DNA from 4 places in the Paenibacillus sp. JNUCC32 genome. Region 3 is predicted to be linked to each of the others. Evidence: predicted binding sites of a transcription regulator. Region 3 holds the regulator's gene; each other region holds the start of a gene.
What was found. The regulator LexA, encoded in region 3, represses DNA repair genes until DNA is damaged. The targets are predictions, from matches to a motif close to CGAACATATGTTCG.
Positions count from the first base shown of each region.

Region 1: a site for LexA is predicted at 1,818-1,831, ahead of JNUCC32_RS30400 (SPL family radical SAM protein). Genes of this name have one in related genera too.
Region 2: a site for LexA is predicted at 1,689-1,702, ahead of recA (recombinase RecA). Genes of this name have one in related genera too.
Region 4: a site for LexA is predicted at 2,434-2,447, ahead of JNUCC32_RS15510 (YhjD family protein). Genes of this name have one in related genera too.

Region 1 is NZ_CP062260.1:6,820,263-6,824,057, reverse strand. It holds gene ligD (non-homologous end-joining DNA ligase) at 1-706, shown strand, start outside; gene JNUCC32_RS30400 (SPL family radical SAM protein) at 689-1,762, opposite strand; gene JNUCC32_RS30395 (TetR/AcrR family transcriptional regulator) at 1,991-2,572, shown strand; gene JNUCC32_RS30390 (serine hydrolase domain-containing protein) at 2,617-3,687, shown strand; gene JNUCC32_RS30385 (YitT family protein) at 3,747-3,795, opposite strand, start outside.
Region 2 is NZ_CP062260.1:1,164,480-1,168,274, reverse strand. It holds gene JNUCC32_RS05370 (regulatory protein RecX) at 1-417, opposite strand, end outside; gene recA (recombinase RecA) at 557-1,618, opposite strand; gene JNUCC32_RS05360 (competence/damage-inducible protein A) at 1,906-3,168, opposite strand; gene pgsA (CDP-diacylglycerol--glycerol-3-phosphate 3-phosphatidyltransferase) at 3,270-3,795, opposite strand, start outside.
Region 3 is NZ_CP062260.1:3,005,204-3,008,998, reverse strand. It holds gene JNUCC32_RS13300 (RNA polymerase sigma factor) at 45-590, shown strand; gene JNUCC32_RS13295 (hypothetical protein) at 583-1,389, shown strand; gene lexA (transcriptional repressor LexA) at 1,458-2,084, opposite strand; gene JNUCC32_RS13285 (LysM peptidoglycan-binding domain-containing protein) at 2,261-2,632, shown strand; gene JNUCC32_RS13280 (DUF896 domain-containing protein) at 2,924-3,130, shown strand; gene JNUCC32_RS13275 (hypothetical protein) at 3,289-3,795, shown strand, end outside.
Region 4 is NZ_CP062260.1:3,444,918-3,448,712, forward strand. It holds gene JNUCC32_RS15495 (FAD-dependent oxidoreductase) at 1-177, opposite strand, end outside; gene JNUCC32_RS15500 (ArsR/SmtB family transcription factor) at 234-548, opposite strand; gene JNUCC32_RS15505 (sensor domain-containing diguanylate cyclase) at 715-2,304, opposite strand; gene JNUCC32_RS15510 (YhjD family protein) at 2,496-2,858, shown strand; gene JNUCC32_RS15515 (DNA polymerase IV) at 2,870-3,795, shown strand, end outside.

The sequences.
Region 1 (3,795 bases), 3.1 Mb from region 3:
CCAGAAAAACGCACCCGAGCCGCTGCCGCCCTTTGTTCAGACTTATGTGCACGAAAATATTAACTACGTGCTGCTCAACGGGCTGCCGGAGCTGCTCTGGCTGGGGAATCTGGCTGCGCTTGAGTTTCACCCTTCCCTGCATCTGGCAGGCAGCCATCTGCCCTGCGAATGGATGATCGATTTGGATCCCACGCTCCCGGAGGAGCCCCGGATTATGGAGGCGACGGCCATTGTAGGGGACGTGCTGAGCTCCCTGGGCCTGTCCTCCGTCCCAAAAACCTCGGGAGCGACCGGAGTGCAGATCATCGTTCCGATTCCGGAAGGCGTAACGTTCGATGAACTTCGAACGGTTGGCCAATTCGTGGGCCAATACGTGACGGAGAAGTTCCCGAAGCTGTTCACCATCGAGCGGCTGAAGAAGAACCGCGGCGATAAAATCTACTTCGATTATCTTCAGCACTACAGCGGGAGGACGCTCGCCGCTCCTTATACCCCGCGGGCCCGGCGGCTCGGGACCGTCTCCACGCCGCTCACGTGGGACGAAGTCCGCCAGGACGTTTCTCCCACGGAGTTTCACCTGCTGAACATCGAAGAACGGCTGAGGGAAAAGGGCGACCTGCTGCAGACCCTGCCGCCCCAACCGATCGAGAATGTCATCCGGCATCTGAAGCCAAAGGGTAAGGCAGCGTCAAAAAGGAAAGGATAGCTGCTCAACAGCGGGAGTAAGCTCCTCTCCGGAAACCGGGGCCGCCGGTTGAGGAAGCTTCCTTGGACGTACAGGAGCAGCCCATTCCCTCGCAGGGTGATCGTTGGCCCCTTCATCCGATGTATCGTTCTCCGAGGCTGCAACCGGTCCGGACCGGTTGACGGCAGCAGGTGCCCTCATGGTTAATCCGCTCAGCCCATATTCGTTCAACAGCCTGGACGCCATCGACTTGAAGGAACGAACGTAATGCTCTTCCGCATAAGCGCCTTGCCCATATAACTCGCGGTAGGATTGAACCACCTCGGGGAAGTGGTGTTTCAGCGTTTCGAGGTACCATTTCTTCACGTCGCGCGACAGTCTCAGCAAGGAGATCATCGCAAAGGAAACGCCTCTTTCCTTTGCCTGGGACAAGAGCTCCTTCAGTTCCGGCTCCTCGTCCGTCAAAAAGGGCAGCACAGGCGCCACAAACAAGCCTGTTCTAATGCCAGCAGCCGATAATCTGTGAATCGCATCAAGCCTGGCCTCCGGATGAGGCGATGCCGGCTCCAGCTTCCGGATGACGTCCCCGCTCAGCGTGTTGAGACTCATGTTGACGGACACGTTCTCCATCCGGGTCAAGATATCCAAATCCCTCAATACGAGCGGAGAACGCGTCGTAATGCTGGTAGAAATGCGGTATTTAGCGAGCAGCTTCAGACATTCCCGCGTAAGGGTCTCCTTGCCCTCGATCGGCTGGTACGGGTCGGTTGCCGTTCCGATCGTCACCTGTCCGATCGATCTCCGCATCGCTTCAATGTCATAGTTAAACTTCCTCGCCGCGCTCGACAACTGCTTCTCCAACGCTTCCGCCGCATTCGACTTCATAAAAATATGGTGCTGGAACTCGTCTTCCGCTCCCATCCCGATAAACGATTGAAATGCGCGGGCGTAGCAAAAGCTGCAGCCATGTCCGCAACCTCGATACGGATTGATGGACCAATCGAAGGGCATCCGCTCTTCCTTCACTCGGTTTAATGTTTGCTTGGTGGTTATGCGTTCATATTGCGTACGAGCCATTTCGCTTCCTCCTCCCTGGACCTGCCATGCTCTATGTCATTATTCTTTATTTTAACAAACATATGTTCTTATTATAAGTGGGTTTTACTGGATTTACAAATCATGATTCCATGAACGCTTCATGAGAATCGGATTGAAATCGGTCCAATTACTCATTATAATCAATATATATCAAGTGATATATATTGATCGTTCTACATATGAATAACCTAAGGAGCTGTAGACATCATGGCACCAAAAACGAAGTTTACCAAACAAGATATCGTGCTAGCCGCATTCGACATTGCCAAAACGGATGGCATCGAGTCCATTACGATCCGAAAAGTAGCCGAACGTCTCGGCAGCTCCATCGCGCCGATCTATGTCAATTTCAACGACGTCCAGGAACTGCTTCAGCAGGTCGTCGAAAGAGCCTTCCATGTGGCCAGAGGAATGATCATGGAGCAGCAATCCGGACAGCCGTTCCGGGATATCGGCATGGCAAGTCTCCGCTTTGCCAAGGAATATCCCGTGCTTTATCGGGACCTCATGATGAAGGACAATCCCCATATGAAGAATACGCCGGAACAACTGGACGAGGTTATCGGATTGATGAGGCAGGATCCGGAGCTCGGCGGATTTTCGGATCAGGAGCTGCAATCTATTTTATTGAACATGCAGGTGTTTCAGACAGGTCTCTGCGTCATGGTGGCAAACGATCTGTTCACGAAGAACGTGGATGACGAGCAGATGATGAATATGATGGACGAAGCCGCTGAAGCGTTCATACGTGCTGCGCGTGCCCGGAAACATGAGGGAAACGGAATCTAAACTGAAGGAAAGAAAAATTACGATTCATGGGAGGTAGAACGGCAATGGGAACAATCCTGAAGCAAGCGGTTCTGGATGCATGTGTGACTCAAATCGCCAATAAAAGAAATGTGTTTAGCACAGTGATGTGCGTCGAGGACCAGGAGCGGTCATTGTCCATAGTCGGCAGCGGAGGTGATATGCAGCCTGACGACCGCTATTTCATTGCCAGCGTGACCAAGTTGTACGTGACTGCCGTACTCTTGAAATTACGCGCCGAGCGGCGGCTGGAGCTCCATGATCCCATTGGCAAGCACCTGCCCGAAGAGATTATGACCGGGCTCCACAGGTTTAAGAACCGGGATTACGGCGAAGAAATCACCGTTCAGCATTTGATGTCCAATACGTCCGGCATCCCGGACTATTTCTCGGGAACCGTCTTCTCGAATCTGATCGCCGGGAAGGATCGAGCTTGGAGCCTGGACCAAGTCCTGGCCGCGGCCAAAAGGAACACGCCTAAATTCAAACCGGGACAGCAGAAAAAAGCCCAATATTCCGACACCAACTATCGGCTGCTTGGCCAAATCATCGAGAATATCAAGGGCGAATCCATTCAGGCCGTATTCCAGGAATACATCTTCGACAAGCTCAAGCTGACGCAAACCTATTTTTATCATGACCCGGAGGATGCGTCCCCCGTTCCGTTCCATTACAAGCAGAAGCGACTGGACCTTCCCTTGTATATGGCATCAGTCGGTGCGGAGGGCGGGATCGTCTCCACGGCAAGGGAAACGATGACGTTTTTGCGATCCTTTTTTAACGGGGATTTGTTTCCGCTGGGTGATTTGGGGGAGCTCCAGAGGCAGTGGAACTTCCTGTTTGCTCCCGGCCCCTTCTTCTATGGCATCGGCATTTCAAGACAGCCGCTATCTCCTTTCAGTCTGGGACGCGGACTCATCGGCCACTGGGGCCAATCCGGGGCATTTGCCTTCCATCACCCGGAGTCGGGCCTCTATTTCACCGGAACCGTGAACCAGGCCGTCGGTCAAACCGCCGCCGTGCAGGCCATGTCGCGAATCATCCGCCATTATGTGCGCGAGAAGAAGGCGCTGCGCCTGCACGCCGATACACTTTAAACAAAAAATGGCTCCGCCCGCGCTAACTCTCGCACCGGGTGGAGCCTGAAATGATTGTATTAATGGATTGCCTTTTTCTTAAAGCGGCCGCCCTTCACATCATGGATG
Region 2 (3,795 bases), 1.8 Mb from region 3:
CCACATCTTAGCGTACAGCGCGTCATCCACCAGCTTGTCCTTCTCGAGGCGTTCCAGCGTCGTCTCCACGCTGCTGGGCTCGAACCCCTTTTGCTGCAAACGCTGCGTGATCTCTTGCGTCGTCCTTGGTTTCCGCGCCAAATGATTCAGCGCTTCCACGTAAGCCCGCTGCCGCTCATCTGCCACGACAATCTCCTGCAGCTCTTCCTTGCGAAAAACATTTCCCTTTAACATGCGATATTTAAGCATCACGTCTTCATGAACGGTCATAAGGTACGGACCGAACGCGATTTGATACCGGTGTTTGGGCTTTTTCAGCATTTCGACAGAGGTTATGACCAGATCCTCGTCTTCCGGAAAATGTCCAATTCCCGAGGAATCCGCCTGCCCCGACATTCCTTTATTCTCTATATCCATACGACGCTCCCTTCACGGCTGCACGCTTCTCGACACATCGTCAAGACCAATGATTCGGCAGAAATAAATGCAAAGAAGACCGTCTGGCGTTACCCACACCGGACGGTCCCCAACACTGTCATCGTTAACCAGCGATTTATTACTCTACCTTAAACAACTCTTGCTCTTCCAATTGCTCTTGTTCCTTCTCCTTATCGGAAGCCTCAGGAACAACGGTCGTCAGGTTACTCGCTTCACGGATCTTGTTCTCGATCACGCTGGCGATCTCCGGATTCTCCTTCAAGAATTGCTTCGCATTCTCGCGGCCTTGACCAAGACGGTCACCGGCATAAGAATACCATGCTCCGCTCTTATCCACGATATCCAGTTCCGTACCGATATCGATCAGGCTTCCCTCTCTAGAGATGCCTTCGCCGTACATAATATCAAGCTCGGCCTGTTTGAAAGGTGGAGCTACCTTGTTCTTAACAACCTTAATCCGTGTGCGGTTACCCACCACATCGTTGCCCATTTTGATGCTCTCAATTCGACGCACGTCCAAACGAACCGTGGAATAGAACTTCAGAGCACGTCCGCCTGGGGTTGTTTCAGGGTTACCGAACATAACGCCAACCTTCTCGCGAAGCTGGTTGATAAAGATGGCAATCGTTTTCGACTTATTGATGGCACCCGACAATTTACGAAGAGCCTGGGACATCAGACGGGCTTGCAGACCCACGTGGGAATCACCCATGTCGCCTTCGATCTCGGCTTTCGGTACAAGCGCGGCGACCGAGTCAATAACGATGACATCGACGGCGCCGCTCCGTACCAGAGCTTCTGCAATTTCCAGCGCCTGCTCGCCCGTATCCGGTTGGGAGAGCAGCAATTCATCAATGTTAACGCCCAATTTGTTTGCATAGGATGGATCCAGAGCATGCTCGGCATCAATAAATGCAGCTTGTCCGCCAGCCTTCTGAACCTCTGCGATAGCATGCAGGGCTACTGTTGTTTTACCGGAGGATTCCGGTCCGTACACTTCAATAATCCGGCCTCTAGGCAAGCCGCCGGTTCCTAAAGCTATATCCAATGCCAACGATCCGCTTGGCACAATCTCTACCTGCATATGGGTGGATTCACCCAGTTTCATGATGGAACCTTTTCCGAACTGTTTCTCTATCTGGCGAAGCGCCATTTCCAGCGCAGCACGACGATCTGACAATTGTTCCACAACCCTTCACTGTTGATAGTCTTATCATACCTTGTTTTGACACGTTTGCCAAGCTTTTTTTCGAACATACATTCGTTTTTTTTATTCAGCTCCCCTTCCCGTTCATGCTCCGAACCCTATGTATAAAGAACAAGAACCGTGGCAACATCAATCGATATGCCACGGTTCTTCCGTATTTCCCATTATACTTGGAACGGTTCCTGAATTCAAGAACAGCTATTTAGCAAGGTGTAAATTTTTTACTTTTCCAAATACTCGGTCGCCTTTGGCCACGAAGCCTAAGCCTGCTCAGAGGCTACGAGACGCTGCCAAAGCCGGTATAACAGCGCCTTGGTTGCGCGGAGCCGGATCGTTTCGCGGTTGCCTTGGAGGTTCAGCTCATGCACTTCCGTTTCTTTGCCCCTTTGGGACAATCCGATGTAGACCAGCCCTATAGGCTTGCGTTCCGCGTAACCCGGACCTGCCACGCCTGTCACCGATAAACCGAAGTCGCTGTCGGTTACCATCCGGACATGATCCGCAAGCGCTTCAGCAACCTCCGCACTGACGGCCCCCGGCGCATCGTCCCCCTCCAGCAGCGCATGCGGGATATGCACAAGCTTCTCCTTGATCTGGTTGGTGTAACAGATGATCCCCCCAAGAAACATCGATGCGCTTCCGGGAATGGAGGTCAGGGTCTCCGCTACAAGTCCTCCCGTGCAGCTCTCCGCCGCGCTCAGGGTCCAGCTTCGATCTGCCATCATGTCCACGATGACCTTTTCGATGGGCACATCCTCGTTGGCATACATAAATTCAGGCCCTCTCTCCTGGATCCTGGCTTCGAGTTCATTCAGCCGGACCATCGCCTCAGACTCGCTGGAGGCCTTCGTGGAGATGCGGACGGTGACCTCCCCATCCTTGGCATACAAAGCAATCGTCGGATCGGTCTGGGCCGTAATCAGGTCCTCCAGGCGCTGATCCAGCGCGGACTCCCCAATGCCCGCGAATTTGAGCATCTTCGAATAGATGGGAAGCTCATCCGTGAGCACATGCTGCAGAAGCCAAGGCTTGGCCTCCTGCTCAAACATCGGCATCAATTCTTTGGGCGGCCCCGGCAAAACGATATAATGAGTGCCTTCATAGGATACCGCGTTCCCGACGGCCAGGCCTGTCTCGTTCGGAAGCGGGGTGCCTCCCTCGATGGCGAGAGCCTGGCGCCGATTGTTCTCGGTCATGACGGATCCCCGCTCATGAAAGAAGCGTTCAATCCGGTCCATGGCCATCCGGTCGATATGCAAGGAACGATTTAGAAAGGAAGCCAGCGCATCCTTCGTCAGATCGTCCTGCGTGGGACCGAGACCGCCGGACAGGAGTACAATATCGGCTCTGCTGCTGGACAGGCGCAAGGCCTCCTTGAGCCTCTCCAGGTTGTCCCCGACAACGGTTTGATAGTACACGTCGATCCCCATTGAAGCAAGCTGTCTGGACAAATACTGTGCGTTGGTATTCACGATCTGTCCGAGGAGAAGTTCTGTTCCAACTGCAATGATTTCTGCTTTCATGATTCATCGATCCTCCCGTATCTTCTATCTCTTCGTTAGTAGCTGCCTTCGTTATTCTTACCCGGCGGAAGAAAAAAGCAATAGGATGGCTCCTATTGCCGTTATGCCCCGGTACCTTTGAGAAGGTGCCTGTTCTGGACAAAATATTCGATTCCCGAATAGATCGTAATCAGCGCGGCAGCCCAGATCGCAATGACATCAAACGGAATCCCCAAAAATACAAACGGGAAATTGTTGATCAGAAGCGCGACAATCGCCACGATCTGAATCACCGTCTTGATTTTTCCGGATTGACCTGCTGCGACTACCGAACCTTCCAGAAGCGCAATTTGTCTCAAGCCAGTCACCGCAAATTCCCTGCTGATGATGACAACAGCAATCCAGGATTCGCATTTTCCCATCTCTACAAGCGATATGAGTATGGCCGCAACCAGCAGTTTGTCCGCCAGCGGATCCAGAAGTTTACCCAGATTCGTCACCATATTGTTTTTCCGGGCCAGATACCCGTCAATGCCGTCCGTGCTTGCAGCAAGTATGAATATCAGTGCCGCAATCAATTGGTTATAGGGCAGGACAAAATCATTCCACACAATGGGATCCGGATAAAAATCAAAATCCACCAGCAGG
Region 3 (3,795 bases):
AAAAAAGGAACCTTTGCTCGCTTCCATGACTCTAATTAGATGAGGTGAATCGGTTGGAGCTCGAATACTTAAAGCAGATGACGGTCATGGACAGCCAGACGCTGGATAAAATCATGAATGAATATGGAAACGATGTGTGGAATTATGCGTATTTTTTGACCAAACAGCATGCCTTGGCAGACGATATTGCACAAGAAGCCTTTATTAAGGCCTATTACGGCATACATACCTTTCGCGGTCAGGCGACGCTGAAAACGTGGCTGCTAACGATCACGCGACATACGGCGTTTCGGTACAAACAGGCTTTTTTCTTTCGGAAAGTCATCCTTAAAGACAAGCTTACCGCCAGTTCGTCAAGCCGGTCAGCGGAAGCGGAATATTGGGACGAGCAGTATACGGATGAAATATGGGCAATGATTATGACTTTGCCGAGCAAGCTTAGGGAAGTATTGGTCCTGGACCTATACTATGAAATGCCGATGCATGAGATTGCGAAGCTGCTTCATATTGCGATAGGCACTGTAAAATCCAGATTGCATCGGGCCAGGAAAAAAGTACAAAAACTAATGAAGGAGAAGAACGATGAGTGAGGATAAACCAGACTGGTACAACCGTGCTAAAAAAGCTCCTTTTTCAAATGAAAAGTTCACGTCCGAAATGAAAAAAAACGTGCATAGGTCCGTGATTTTCACCGACAGCAAACCTAAACGTCGAAAGTACTTACAAGTTGGATTGGCTGGCGGGTTCATGCTTCTGATTATTTTAATTGCCTTTCAATTGCCTTTTGGCGGGGACGAACAACAGAGAGCAGGGACTATGCCCCCTACTAAGGAGGAGACAATCCGGGCACAAGGCGTAACGGATGAAGGACAGTTAAACGTTATTGCAGTTGGACAGGAAAAAATAACGACATTGGGTGCACCGAGCTGCTTCGGTATCGAAACAGATCGGTCGTTTACCGGAAACTACAGCGTGCAGTATAGCACTAACCAAGTTACAAATGAAGTCACTACGCTGGAGGGGCTTACATTTATTCAACCGACATCTGCTCCGGTTGATATGATTCGCCTGCCGTTTCAAGATGCCGATGTATTTATACTCGCACCGCAATATAGGGACTGTCATGGCATACAAATCTATGCGTTCGCCGTAGAGCATGAAACGGGTAATGCCGTGCAGCTTCGATTTCAGGATGAGTCCTTGGTATCCTACTTTTCGTATTATAGACCAGGTACGGCTCCCGAGGTGAAGGAGAATAAGCTTGTTCTGCAGTCTACGGAGGGACCGGGAGGCGAAGGTTCGCCGGACTATGTTTCTGAAAGAATGTATCAATTAGATCTTAAGCAAAATGCGTTGGTTCTAGTGTTGCGTAAGACCGGAACGTTCTAGTGCATGTCCTAAAAAAGAGGTTACCATCCAAATAAGGAAGGTAACCTCTTATTCATAATTCTATGGAATTAGTGTACGTCCCTGAAGAGACCGATCACTTTCCCGAGAATCGTAACATGGTTCAAGCGCAGCGGCTCATAGGTAGGATTCTCCGGCTGCAATCGTACATGGTCCTTCTCCTTATAGAAGGTCTTCACGGTTGCTTCATCTTCTTCTGTCATTGCTACGACAATGTCACCATTGTCCGCGGTTTGCTGCTGGCGAACGATGACGTAGTCACCGCTGTGAATACCGGCTTCAATCATACTGTCGCCGACTACGGACAACATGAACACCTTATCGTCGCCCACGTAATGCTGCGGGAGCGGGAAATAGTCTTCAATGTTCTCCATGGCCGTAATCGGCACACCTGCTGTGACTTTCCCGACGACAGGCACTCTGGCAATGGTGTGCGTAAACAGATTCGCGCTCTCGGATTCTTCTTGGCCAAGCAGCTCGATCGCTCTTGGTTTCGTAGGGTCACGGCGGATCAGGCCTTTCTTCTCCAAACGGTCCAGATGACCATGGACCGTAGAACTGGAAGCTAGTCCGACAGCCTCGCCGATTTCCCGGACAGAAGGCGGGTAACCCTTGCTACGAACTTCGTTGCGGATAAACTCTAAGATCGCCAGCTGGCGGCTGGATATTTTCGACATGCCGTATCAACCCCATTTAGTAACGTTTGGGAAAATTATAACATAGAACTACCGTTCGTACAAACATAAGTTCTAAAATAAAAATAGAACAAATGTTCTTTTGGGTATTGAATCAAACAAGTGTTCGTGTTAAGATGAATCCATAAGAGAACACTTGTTTGGGAGATGATGATTCCATGTTGAAATACAGTACATACCGCAGCATTTATGAGAACGTTCCGGTGGTAACAGAACAATCATCGAAGACTTGGGGCATTTACTTGAAATCGAAGATAGCTTCGATCCCTTTGAATAAACTGTTGTTCACCCTGCTAATTGTGGCCATCTTTTGGACAGGTGCATATTCCGTTTTTGCCGGTGGGACAGAGAAGCCGACTGGAGAGAAGCAGGTGATCGTTCAATATGGCGATAGCTTGTGGCGAATTGCTTCCCTTCACAAACCTGCGGATATGGATACACGCGTATATCTGGATAGCATACGAAGAATGAACGGATTGAAGGGTCCGGACATACAGGCTGGGGAAGTGCTGTCATTGCCGGTTTGGTGATTTGACGTTGCTTCTAACCAATTGGCATTCATACTCCATATAATCACCACATACTACTGGTTACTTCCTGTTTAATTACACATCATATTCTGCTTGTCAGATTGAATCATTTACGCGTAATAGTGCGTTTACAATAGATAACTATAGATTACCTCTCCATAGACGGTATTCGTTTATGCGCATCATATGTTCCTATTTGTTCTTAGAAGAGTTTGCAAGGGCTCAGTTGCCTTGACAAGCTCTTTTTCACATGTTTAAGTTATACATGATATCGAAATTGGAGGAGAAGTCATGGACATCGATACTTTGGTAGAACGCATCAATGTATTAGCAAGAAAGAAGAAGAATGAAGGGTTGACCGAGGAGGAGCTCAAAGAGCGGGCCGAGCTTCGGGAAATATACCTTAACAATATTCGCAGTAACTTTAGACAACAGCTGGAATCGATTGAATGGGTTGATGAAAACGAACAAAAAGGCGGCCCGCGATTAAAGCACTAGTCGATAACCGTTCAAGGATATATATTCAGAGGATCCGTGAACAGATCGAAGGATAGCATAATAATACTTGGGGTACCGGCCATTCGGATAATCGATTACGGTTACCCCAAGTTTATATGGTTTATAAACATTTTGATTATGAGTTCAGGGGGAACCAAATGTCACGTTCATGGGAAAGAAAAGTCAGCAAAAATATGTCGCAACTTAACAAACAGCGCAAAAAGCAGGGATTGACCTCGTATCAAGGGTCTGCGATTAATGATAAGCATGACGTGTTTAAGGGACGTAAGTATGTACTTCCGTTAGTGCTTGTTGCATTGGCCGGTTTGTATGCGCTTCTCGGAACGGCAACTTCACAGGCAGCCGGCGGAAGCAATGATGTATTGAATTGGGTTGGCGTCAGCTTGTATATCCTGTTGGCGCTCATGATATTTCTCCGCAAGCCTTATTTGAAGATTGAGCGGGCTTCCGTGTCGACCATGAAGTTCAACCGGGAACGCCGTCTGGCCGTATCGGATATCGAGAAGATCAAATTGGCTTCGGGTTCCGTCGTGATCCAAGGCAAGGGAAAAGCAGGCAACTGGGTGTTCTCACGAATGATGAATCTTTACGATACCAAAGCCATGGGCGAAAGATTGGAAGAGTTTGCAAAGACTCATCAAATT
Region 4 (3,795 bases), 440 kb from region 3:
TCCTCTCTCCGCTAGGTGCGCTGCTGCTGCCAACCCGATCGGTCCGGCTCCGATTATCGCCACGGGCAGGCTATCGTTATAGGAAGCATGCTCCTCTTTGACGGTTTCCTTGGTGTATGAGGGTACTCGGGGTGTGCAACAAGAAGATGAGGTTACCTTAAACTCAATGTTTTTCATACGGAAATCCTCCTTTTTTAATCCATCAATTTTTTTTGATATATCGGTTAAAAAAATTATGCCTTTGAATTCGGATAAAAAACGCAGCAAAGCTTTTCGGATAACAGCGCTTTGACTTCCTCATCGTTAAGCTCATAGTAATTCCATTTTCCGATGCGTTCCATCAAAATAATATTTGCATCGAGCAGCATTTTCAGATGGTAAGACAGTTTCGATTGAGGGAGGTCCAGCATGTCCGTCAGGTCACATACACATACTTTACCTCGTTGATTTAACTCATATATGATTCTCAAGCGATTCTTATCGGATAATGCTTTGAATTTCTGTTCGTACAAGCTTAATACGTCGTTATGTATGGTAGAGACCTTCATGTTGTCACCTCATTTTCCCATCAAATTATTTTGATGTGATGATTGTAGCAAGCGATCCGCAGCACGTCAAGCATCCATTTTTTTGATTTGTATAGGAGTGTGCTCGGAATCACACCCCGATATACAAAAAAAGATATCCGGTTCACCAAAGCGGCCAGGATGTCTCTCATGCCGATAATCCAGCCGCCACCGTGCGGTTGCGTCCTTCCCCCTTCGCCCGGTACAACGCCATATCCGCCGCTTGAAATACATCCTCCCGGTTTCCCCCGTGCTCCGGATACAGCGATACGCCGATCGATACGGTGAGCGTTCCGGAATAAGGGGTCGGGGAAATCAGGATCGCCCTGCGTATCCGTTCGGCCATACGGTATGCCGTATCCAGGCTGCGTTCGCGAAGAAGAATGACGAACTCTTCCCCGCCAAAGCGGGAGCATACCGCATCCGCGGGAGCGCAATCCACCATGACGGCTGCCACGAGCTTCAGGATCTGATCGCCGGTTTGATGGCCGTATGTATCGTTTATCGCTTTGAAATGGTCGATGTCCAGGAGAATAACGGCATACGGCTCCCCGAGCGCATCCCAAGACTCAAGACAGCGTTCCAGTTCCCGGCGATTGGACAGCCCCGTCAATGGATCCGTGATGGCCTCCTGCTGCAGCGACTGGGTCTGCTTGGCCATCGTTTCCGCAGCGGCTCCCATGATCCGGTTCAACTGGTCGGCTTCCCGGTTCCAATGCGGCCGGAATTCCTGGGAAGACACCGTTTGGCCGGCTGCTACCGATTTCGTTAATTTATAGAGCCGGGTAAACGGGGCGGCAATTCTTGCGGCCGTATATACGGCAATGAACAGCATGAGCGCGATGGGAAACAGCATGCTTCTCAGCTGGTCCTGCAAATTTCCATTGACATCGGCCAGGATGGAGCTTACCGACGTCTGCATGACGATCCCCCAGCCATTCATCGCCACGCTGGCATAACCCGTCAAGTAATCGTCGCCCTGCGTATTCGTCACGCGTTGCATGCCGCTCTCGCCATCCATGAGCCGTCTCACGACCACGTTAGAACTCACGTCCTCCCCGACCCGGCTTTCCTCCAGATGATAGAGCACCTTCCCGCCGGAATCCACGATATAGGAATAGGAGTCCTCTTCATTTCCCGCACCGGATCCGAAAATCCGATGCAATATATTGTTCTCTTCCAGATAAATCGTGCCTGCTATCATGCCGCAGTACTTGCCGGATCCGTCAAAAATCGGCTCGCTCGCAAACACGATCCAGCGGCCGGTCGGACTCCTATACGGTACCGAAAGATAGGATTTTCTCTCGTTTAATGCTTGAATGGCCCCCTCCGTTATTAATCGGGCATGGTTTACCTGATTCCCCGCAGGAGAAACAACCCGAATGCTCCCCCTTTCATCGGCCCAAAATACGGAATTGAAGTAAGGGCTGCTCTGGAGCATAAGATCAAAAATGACCTGCAGCTCCTCCTCGTCGGATGCCGCTCTTGCCTCAATGGCCGGGTTGCTTGCGGCGGCGCGTAGACTTTGGCGCATCCCCGAGAAAAGCGCCTCTATGGTAACCGCCATTTTTTGCGCGGATGATAAATTCAGCGACATGGTCGTGTCGTACAGGGACCGTTTCTCGTTTTTATACTGGATGTAGACCATGATCGACATCGTCATTAGGATGGATAATGAAACCAATGCAGGCATGACCATCGCAAGACTGATTTTGAGGCGTCGTTTGGGTATGTTCATGGAGGCTGTACCCCTACTCTTATGAAATTTTTTCCGGATGAATACACGATCTTTTCATATTACTTCACAAACGTTTTGGAGTCCATATAGGGAATGCCGCATCATGCTCTGTATTTACCAGTTGCATAACGAACGTATGTTCGTTATATAATAGTGAGGAGCATATGAAGAACGATGAGGAGGCATCAGGCATGTCTGCGTCTCCGCTGCAAACCGAGGAAGAGCTGCTGTCCGTCAAGGACTGCGTCATTCTGCCGATTTTGCTGGACGTGCTGGAACGGGATATCCGCAGCATGAAGCATACCGGCATAAGCGACTATTACGTGCTCCATCTGCAGACCATTCAGAAGATTACGTTCGCGAAGCTCGCCGAGCTCAAGAGAAGCTGCCGCGCACGCGGCATCGCCATTCTGGAAACCCGGCGCCAGAAGCACTCCGTCACCATCCGCTACCGATGTCGCGGCTACCAGCATGACATGGAGCTGATGTGGGATTTTGTGAGGGCCGATATTCAAATGCGTCTGGCTGAAACATTTCACATTCGTCTCGAATAGGAGGAATCATCATGCATAAACGCAAGCAGCGCGTCGTTTTTCTGGCGGACTGCCAGTCCTTTTATGCCTCTGTTGAAAAAGCGGCGAATCCCGCATACCAAAACAGACCCCTGGTCGTCTCCGGCGACCCTTCCCGGCGAAGCGGCATCATTCTCGCGGCATGCCCGCTTGCGAAGGATCACGGGGTCACCACGGCGGAGCCCCTGTGGCAGGCCCAGCAGAAATGCCCCGATCTGGTCGTGATGAAACCGCGCATGAGCGCCTATATCCGGGTATCCCTGCAGATCATGAGCATTCTCGAATCGTATTCCGATCTCGTGGAGCCGTTCAGCATTGATGAGCAATTCATCGATGTGACGGCAAGCTTGGCGCACTTTGGCTGCACGCCGAAGGAGCTCGCCCGGCATATTCAGATGCGGGTGCGGCGCGAGACCGGCGTCTATACCCGAGTCGGCATCGGGCGCAACAAGGTTCTTGCCAAGCTGGCCTGCGACAATTTCGCCAAGAAGAATGAGGACGGCATCTTTGAGCTGAACGAGGCCACCATGGACGCGCTCTGGGCCTGCCCCACCCATAAAATGTTCGGCGTGGGCTCGCGGACCACGAAGCATCTGGCACGGCTCGGCATCCAGACCATCGGGGAGCTGGCCCATACGCCGCTTCCCGATCTCAAATTCAAAATGAAGCGCTACATGAAAAAAAACTGCGACATCTGGAGCGAAGTGCTGTGGCGAACCGCCAATGGTTATGATGATTCCCCGGTGACGCCCGATGCATTCGACGGGCAAAAAGGAATCGGCCGGCAGACCACGCTTCCCGTCGATTATCACGACCAGCAGGACATCGATGTCGTGCTGAACGAGCTCTCCATGCTCATCTGCCAGCGGGCGCGGGCCAAAGGCTACATGGGCAACGTGGTCCACGCCGGCGCCCAGGG